One region of the Paenibacillus sp. FSL R7-269 genome, then DNA from elsewhere that is predicted to be linked to it. Evidence: riboswitches for the same ligand, from Rfam matches in the RefSeq annotation. Region 1 holds a riboswitch; the other holds the start of a gene.
The links. A riboswitch is a leader RNA that binds a small molecule or an ion and turns the genes downstream of it on or off. The one in region 1 is predicted to bind cyclic di-GMP.

Region 1 (4,319 bases):
CCTAGTGACACGGTGATCCTGACCGCAGGTTGTGCCAAATACAAATATAACAAGCTGGCGCTTGGCGATATCGGCGGAATTCCGCGCGTACTTGATGCCGGCCAGTGCAATGACTCCTATTCTCTTGTGGTTATAGCACTTAAGCTGAAGGAAGTCTTCGGTCTTGCGGATATTAACGATCTTCCGATCTCCTATAACATTGCCTGGTATGAGCAAAAAGCGGTGATCGTACTGCTGGCGCTGCTGCATCTGGGCGTGAAGAACATTCATCTGGGCCCTACGCTTCCGGCCTTCCTGTCGCCTAACGTAGCTAAGGTTCTGGTAGATACCTTCGGCATCGGCGGTATTACTACCGTACAGGAAGACATGGAGCGGTTCATCGCTGCGGTATAATACACATTCTTCATGAGCCAAAATACACAAAAGCGAGTCTCCGTCTACGGGAGCTCGCTTTGTGTGTTTATAGATATGAACGTCACTGTCACCGTCACCGCTTACGGCAGCCGGTAGACCGCAAACGGCTCGCCGGTACAGAAGGCGGCGCTGGCCAGGTCAAGCTGCTTAAGTATCCCCGCATCCGGCGAAGCAGAAAGACTCTGCAGATTATACTGTACCTGTTCTACTGTAGTCGCTCCGACAATCACCGTGGAGACCGCGGGCCGGTTCATTAGCCAGGACAGGGATAGAGCCGCAGGTGAGGTGCCCAGCCCCTCCGCAATCGCCTGAACCTGCTCCCCGAGCGAGATGCGCTCCGGGGTAAGGAAGCGGAGAAAGTTCGGATCGGTCTCTGCTCTGGAGCCGGCAGGGGCTTTGCTGCTGCCGGAATATTTGCCGGTAAGGATACCGCCCGCCAGAGGGAAGTATGGGATGATGCCCAGACCCTGATCCAGGCAGAGCGGAAGCAGCTCGGCTTCGGGCGTACGGTCAGCCAGCGAATAGCTGCACTGGATAGAGATGTATTTCGCCCAGTTACGGGCTTCGCTGATCCCAAGCGCCTTCATCAGCTCCCAGGCGGCATAATTGGAGGCTCCGATATACCGCACCTTGCCTGCGGAGATCAAATCATCCAGCGTGCGCAGGGTTTCCTCCAGCGGTGTGTAGGGATCGAAGGTATGGATCTGATACAGATCCACATAGTCGGTCTTCAGCCGGCGCAGGCTGCCTTCCAGCTCCTGCATCAGATGATGGCGCGAAGAGCCGCTGCCGCCGGGTCCCTCATGCTTCGGCAATCCGGCTTTGGTCGCCAGCACTGTGTTATGGCGTCTGCCTTCAAGCGCAAGGCCGATGATCCGCTCCGATTCAGAGCCGGCATAGATATTGGCGGTATCGATGAAATTAATGCCCTGATCCATAGCGGTGTGCAGAATGCGGACCGAGGTCTCCAGATCTGCCCGTTTGCCGAATGAATTGGTTCCAAGACCCAGGGCGGATACCTGCAGGCCGCTATTGCCCAGACGGTTATATCGCATGCGCTCACTTCTCCTTATCTAGTAGTAGTCTTAGCAGGAATCACGCACAAGCAGCTTGCCGCCGGACTCCAGGCGGCTGTCCTGCGACCGGGCAAGGTTAATCACCGCATGCTCCTCTTGGAGCAGCTCAATCTCCTCGCCCAGCTTAAGCAGCAGCCTGGAGAAGCGGCTTAGGACACTGTCTGTAATGTACCCGGTGTATTGTCCCGGATGGGCGAATACCTCAAGCATCTGCCGGAGCGGGTCCGTGCCGAAGCCGAACTCTCCGTTCATACGGCTTAGGGCAGCCTGGAAATCGCGGATCAGGCTGTCGAGATGGCTGTATTTATCCTCCAGCAGCAGCATAACCACCAGGCCGTAATTCACGGATTGCTGTCGGGATTCCACATTCTTGGCCAGCTGGCGCGCTGCCTCAAGCAGTCCGTCCGTCTCTGTCCGCAGCAGGCTTGCTAAGCTGTGCAAACGATGCTGCTGTACCCCGGCATATCCGGCGTACAGGCCGCTGCCGGTAACCTGGCCGCTAACATAAATGCTGCCGGTGGCTATAATTGTAGATTGGCGTATATCGCCATAGACGTACACATTCCCCAGGGCTTCGATCCTTACAGATCCATCCAGATCACCCGGTACAATGATGTCGCCTGCGAACATAACGTCACCGCCAGGGTCCATCATCTCCCTGGTCAGCAGACAGACTGGAGGGAAGTCACAGATTCGGACGCTGCTGTTTCCTCCGCAGATACGGGGTCTGCCTGTGTGCTTGGCTACGATATTACCACAGGGAAGGAGCTTGGCATGATTACCGGCAGCAAAGTAGATATCCTGCGGCGGGGGAGGGGGCAGGACCCTTCCGTCTGTGTCGAGGCCGGGAATGCCTTCTTCCGGCGGCAGTTTGCGGGCGAAGACTTCACCTGCAAAGGTAAAGGGGGCTCCCGGGAAACGGAGATACTCCATGGTATCCGCAGGCTTCTGAGCCCGGCTTCCCTGTCTATGAAGCATCCCGTTCCCCACCAGTGTATGCTCCGGCAGCTGCAATTCCAGCCGGGCTTCCTTGCCGGGCAGCGGGGCTCTTCCTTCAGCGATGCATACGGGAAGATATGTAGGGTTCTCCAGCTCCGCGTACAGGGCGGGAATATTCAGGTTGCGCAAAATAAAACGGTTGTCCAGTGAGGCGATAATCTGATCTATGGTAAGCGTGGACAGCAGCATTGCCGGGTTGGGCTGGGCACGGACGACCGCCTCGAAGGCGGCGGGGCAGTTGACCAGGTTCCAGGCGTACTTCTCTGCACGGTATAAAGTGAAATGGACCTTGAGCTTGTCAGGCGATACGGTAATTTCATACTGCGGCTTCTCGCAGATCTCCCAGGTAATATAATCTGCCTTGGTCACCTCGGTTGGCGCTGTAACGGTCTTCCAGTTGATCTTCAGGACAACAGGGTGGATCGCAGAAATGCGGGCGGGAGTGCCTCCGGGGAGCGGGGGAGTAATGAATATCTGGTTGTCCTGCACGAGGATAATTCCATTCTTATCCCCAGTTGTCCCGTCAGAAGCCCGGCCCTCCACAGAGAATGAATCCAGGAGACCTTTACGTTCGTGCATCAGGGACTCTACGAATTCATATCGGCTTGGTTCGATATCCTGCTGCGGCATGGTTGTAACCTCACTTTTTCGTATGATCAATGGCAATTCGTACAGAGAAAGAACATCATCAAGCCCGGGAGACTTCCCGTAAACAGTTGGCTTAAGTGGTCTCTATTGGCAGCCTGGCGACCGTAAACGCAGATTCCGGCGTTCTTAGGCCCATGGCTTTGCGTCCTGCCCTTTCGGGAAGTTTGCCTTTAGAAATAGATCAATGAGATACATCCTGTAGAGGCGATGAATTGTGATCGACTGTAATCGACAAAAAGAGTCATAAATAGTTCTTGTGCGGCATTAACTTCTGCAAACAAGCTTAATTCTAGTACTTAAAGAGCTATTTTTCAACTATATTATGCCTATTTATCAAAAAACTTAAAATATGCAGCTCTATTTCGACAAAAAAACTGGTTTCCCAGCGCTTACAGCTTATGGAAGTCATGAGAACTGGAAAAAGGGGGACGGTCTTCTGCGCCCGGCAGGTGGAAAAAGCAAAAAGCAGCGGAGGGGCATATGTTCACCGCAGCGAGGAGCAGGCTTTAAGTTCTAATCTTAAATGCGTCTTATATAGCAGTTGGATTTTGTCCACTTGCTGTTGGATGAATGCCGCCTATGGGAACAGCAGATGGATAAACAACACATATTTTGCCCACTTTTAACGGATTCCAGAGAATTCGGCGGATTAGATGTACTTTATCCAACTGCTTCAATTAAAGCGTATAATTCGGCTGAATCAAGTGTCATTTTTCCAACTGCTATAACTTTACGTGCTGCTACCCAAGCCACTTTACCCGCAAGCATCCTATCCCACCGAAAAGTTATGGCAACACAAAAAAAAGGACCCTCCCAAGCTTATAGCTTGTGGAAGAGTCCTTTTTGTATGAATTGGATGGCGCGTGCAGGGTGTGTCTTGACATGCTGTGGTGCGGTGGAAAGCGCGGCGTAATCGGCGCGTTCGATCTCTTCAAGAATCCGGTTCAGGTGGGAGAACACCGCACCGAGATCACGGAAGGCTGCGAGCGGGCACTGATCCTGCAGCTGCGAGAACCAGGCGAGCTGCACGTCGCGGGCTCTTCTCAGACTCTCCTGGAGTGAACGTCCGCTGCATTCGGCATCTGATAGCGTCCGTGTGCCATACAGGGCGATGCAGTCTGCCGTTGCGGTTACAACCTCCAGCATCCAATCAGCGGCGGCATAATGGGCCGGCAGCAGAGC
Region 2 (4,319 bases), on a different contig from region 1:
AGAGTTCGATCTGGGCTGGGTACACAGAGGCGGAGCCAACCCGGCTCAATATGTTTCAAGGTACGCCGGACGTGTTCCGCTGGTCCACATTAAGGATTTCGGAGCCAACCAGGAGGAGACCGATCTCGGAAAAGGAGAGGTGGATTTCCAGAGCGTCTTCGAGATCGCGGAGCAGAGTGGAATTCTCTATTATATTGTGGAGCAAGAGGCCTATGAGGTATCCTCCCTTGCAAGCGCTAAGCTCGCGCTGGATTATTTCCGCGGGCTGGGGCTGATGCACGGCTGAGGACACAGCCGCCAGAGGAAAAAGGGGTTGCGTTTTCCGCTGGAAGAGTTATAATGTTTTTTGTTTGGCAGACTTCAGAGTCTGTAAGCTGGTGTAGCTCAGGGGTAGAGCAACGCACTCGTAATGCGTAGGCCGGGGGTTCAATTCCCTTCACCAGCATTCTTATGAATTAAGCTTAACGCGGCCTTCCGGTTCAGGGGACCGCGTTTTTTAATGGCGCACGGCCGAATGTATGCGAAAAACAGCATACATTATGCTCGTACGCAGCTAATTATTTTTTTCATAGATGGCCTTAGTAATTCTGAGTAAAAGGTATTCAACAGAGGAGGCGAGCTACAACTATGAAATGCCTGACCATTCGCCAGCCGTGGGCCACGTTAATTGCGCTGGGAGAAAAACAAATCGAAACCCGGACGTGGCGGACCGCCCACCGGGGGGAGTTAGCTATTCATGCCGGGATGCAGGTAAATAAAGCGATCTGCCGGACGGAGCCGTTCCAGTCGTTGCTTGCACGTCACGGCTACACTGCGGACAATCTGCCAACCGGCAAGATCATTGCAGTCAGCCGCATTGCGGATTGCTGTGAAATGACACCGGAGCTTGCGCAGCAAGGCTGGCCGGGTGGAAATGAATATGTATTCGGCAATTATGCCGAAGGAAGGTATGCCTGGAAGCTGGAGGAGGTTGTTCCGCTGGTACATCCCATACCTGCCAAGGGACGTCTGGGGTTCTGGGAATATCCTGTGCTGGAAGAGGAATTGTGAATTTCCTGACGATATTTTGAAGAAAAATTGCTCCGGATTGGCTGCCGGCTGGTATAATTGGGATATTCGGCGGGAAATCTTCCTATATATAAGGATAGTTGTGCTCTGAGGCGGTCTACCGCTGGAGAGGGGCAGGAATGCCGGGAAGGGGCGTATGCATAATAGATGGGAAGCCTTCTAATTGCATGGCTTTGTATGCTTTGTTTGTTTCTTGCGTTCAGGGATCAGGTCAGCCGTAGAATCTTGTACCCGGTAGCTGTGGTGGTTATATGCGGCACGTTGGGGTATTGGACGTTGTTAATGTAATTGCATCCGGGTGATCATTTAATGCAGAAGTCTTCCGCTTGCGGCAGGCTTCTTTGTTATCCTTGCTTCGGGCCGCCCTGCGCCGTCTTCTCCATACCCAGATACCTGTGCATATGCAGAGTGGCCTGGGCGGCAATCACGTCATCCAGCAGCAGCATCCGCTCGTGATAACCCCTGCAGACGAATTTGGCTTCAACACCCGCCTCCAGCCGATTCTGTTCATAGACCCTCAGACCACGGGCGCGCATCCCGGCACGGACCTCCCGCAGATCGGCAGAAACGGCATGGACTGCCCTCTGGATGACCTCCAGATAAGGCGCAGGCGTGCGAAGCTCTGAGGATATAGCAGAAGCATCGCGCTCGAAGGCGGATAGAATAAGCGGCAGCAAAATATAGGATTTGACCAGCAGGTTATCCTGGCTCTCTGCTCTATGCATCCCTCTCAACCCCTCAAAGAGAACGTATATTCGCATTGTAACTCATCCTTCAAAAAATAATCAATGGGTTTTATAAATTAACTCAAATAATGTGACATTTTTCACAATAAAATCAAATGAATTATTTTATATTAAAATTGAAATATTAAAGATTGAAAAATAAATCAGCTCAAAGGAGAATGGCAATGAGTCATGAAGGAAGTCTCCGCCGTGGTTTAGTATTCGGGATCATTCTAAGTGTTCCGCTCTGGGTATCAATGATTGGCTGGATTCAGCTGTTTGGGTCCGCCTAGGCGACATTTTATTCAAAATATATGAATTCTATTAGCAGGTGTCGTCCTTATGGGCGGCACTTTTTTTCGGGGCTAAGATTCCCATAAATAGGGGGGATTACATTGAACAGAAGCGAAATGGGAGGGGAGATGGGCTTCGGGTGATAAAAATAGGACAAATGCATCAAATTTTAATAATATAAATTGATATAATTATAGAAAAGCGGGATAAACGGCTACAGCCAATTCTCTGATTTCTCGACTTTTTTCGTCAATAGATAAAAAAGAGACTCGTCTCTTAACCCTTATGGTACAAGGGATCAAAGAGGAACCTTCGCAAAAAATAATTTCAAAAAATATACTGGGAATGGATTGACAACAGGGTGGGGGAGCGGATAAACTAAAATAGTACAAAAGTAACAAATGTCATAGACTCAACAACGAATTTACATAAGCAAATCTCAATTTCATACCGAAATCATGTACAAACGCAAACCGTATCGAAAGAACGGGACGCAAAGTCAGGAATCTACTGTCTCTAAAGTTGAGGCTAGGGTCGTCCGGCCGCCGTGAAGCTAACCCTTCGTGGCGGTCTTTTTGTTGTTATAGTTGCGTGACAGATTCATAGAATAGTAACTAGGAGGTGTGGACTATTGAAAAAAAGAGTGCGTAAAACAGCCGCCATCATTATGGCTGGCCTATTGACCTTATCCAGTGCTTTTACGTGGGGGACGGATGTTAGAGCAGCTTCAGGGGTGCCGTATACGCCAACACCGGTTTTAGGAGTCGCAGGGAATTTTAATGCTTTTATCCTCGGGGATTTTGCACAGAGCAATGATCAGATTGAGGGCCGCCTGGCAGCGGCAGGGAACATTACCCTCTCCGGAGGTTACGGAGTAGCAAGAGCATACAGTGGTGCTGCGCCGACGGATGTACTTGTGGCCGGTAAGAATTTTGTACATTCAGGCAGTGGAGAGATCTATGGAAATGTGGTATTTGGGGATAGCTTTACAGCCAATGAGCCTGGTGTCAACATTAGAGGCGGGAAGAAAAATGCCAGCCCGATTGATTTTGCAGCCGAGCGGGAGTTTCTAATCTCGCGTTCCACAGAGTATGGGGCCTTGGCCGACACGAATGAGATTGGCAATAATCATTATGGACAGCTTACGATAAATGCACCAGATCGCTTCAATGTGGTTCATCTGGATGCCGCGACACTGGCGAGTACGAATTATATTCAGTTCAACATTGCCCAGAACGCTACGCTGATTATTAATATAAGCGGGCCTACAGTCAATGTGCCGAGCTTTTCAATGAAGGACGGCAGAGCCAGTCAAGTATTGTTCAACTTTTACGAAGCCTCTGAGGTGAATATCGCTTATACCTCATTCTACGGGACGATCCTCGCACCTAGAGCGGATGTTCATTATGCCGGAGCAGAGCTTTACGGGACCCTGATTGCAAAATCTTTTCGCGGCGGGGTTGAGATGCACCTTGGGATGTACGAGGGAGAGGGGCCGCCGCCGAGTCCGACGCCGACCGCAACGCCGACCCCTAGTCCATCACCGACACCAACTGTGAAGCCTACACCGACGGTAACGCCGACACCGACTGTGAAGCCAACACCGACGGTAACGCCAACACCGACGGTAACACCAACACCGACAGTAAAACCAACACCGACGGTAACGCCGACACCGACTGTGAAGCCTACACCAACGGTAACGCCAACACCGACAGTGAAGCCTACACCGACCATAAAACCGTCACCTACACCTGTGTGCACTCCAACTCCAAAGCCGACACCAACCGTGAAGCCGACGCCAACGCCGACTGTGAAGCCGACGCCAACACCGACAGTGAAGCCGACGCCAACACCAACCGTGAAGCCAACGCCAACACCAACCGTGAAGCCAACGCCAACACCAACCGTGAAGCCAACGCCAACACCGACAGTGAAGCCAACACCAACGCCAACAGCGGTGCCAACACCAACGCCAACAGCGGTGCCAACACCAACGCCAACAGCGGTGCCAACACCAACGCCAACGGCAGAGCCAACACCAACGCCAACAGCGGTACCGACACCAACGCCAACAGCGGTGCCAACACCAACGCCAACAGCGGTGCCAACACCAACACCAACGGCAGTACCGACACCAACGCCAACAGCGGTGCCAACACCAACGCCAACAGCGGTACCGACACCAACGCCAACAGTGGTACCGACACCAACGCCGACAGAAGTGCCGAC

Region 2: linked by a shared signal. The riboswitch ahead of C162_RS36295 (choice-of-anchor A family protein) and the one ahead of C162_RS05250 (flagellar assembly protein A) in region 1 are both predicted to bind cyclic di-GMP.

What each region holds. Positions count from the first base shown of each region.
Region 1 is NZ_ASPS01000012.1:133,112-137,430, forward strand. It holds gene hcp (hydroxylamine reductase) at 1-393, shown strand, start outside; gene C162_RS05245 (aldo/keto reductase) at 495-1,469, opposite strand; gene C162_RS05250 (flagellar assembly protein A) at 1,500-3,119, opposite strand; cyclic di-GMP riboswitch class I at 3,224-3,316, opposite strand; gene C162_RS34115 (FUSC family protein) at 3,957-4,319, opposite strand, start outside.
Region 2 is NZ_ASPS01000144.1:76,728-81,046, forward strand. It holds gene C162_RS32910 (sugar phosphate isomerase/epimerase family protein) at 1-286, shown strand, start outside; tRNA gene C162_RS32915 (tRNA-Thr) at 374-445, shown strand; gene C162_RS32920 (ASCH domain-containing protein) at 628-1,050, shown strand; gene C162_RS32925 (hypothetical protein) at 1,413-1,793, opposite strand; cyclic di-GMP riboswitch class I at 2,545-2,637, shown strand; partial or broken gene C162_RS36295 (choice-of-anchor A family protein) at 2,719-4,319, shown strand, end outside.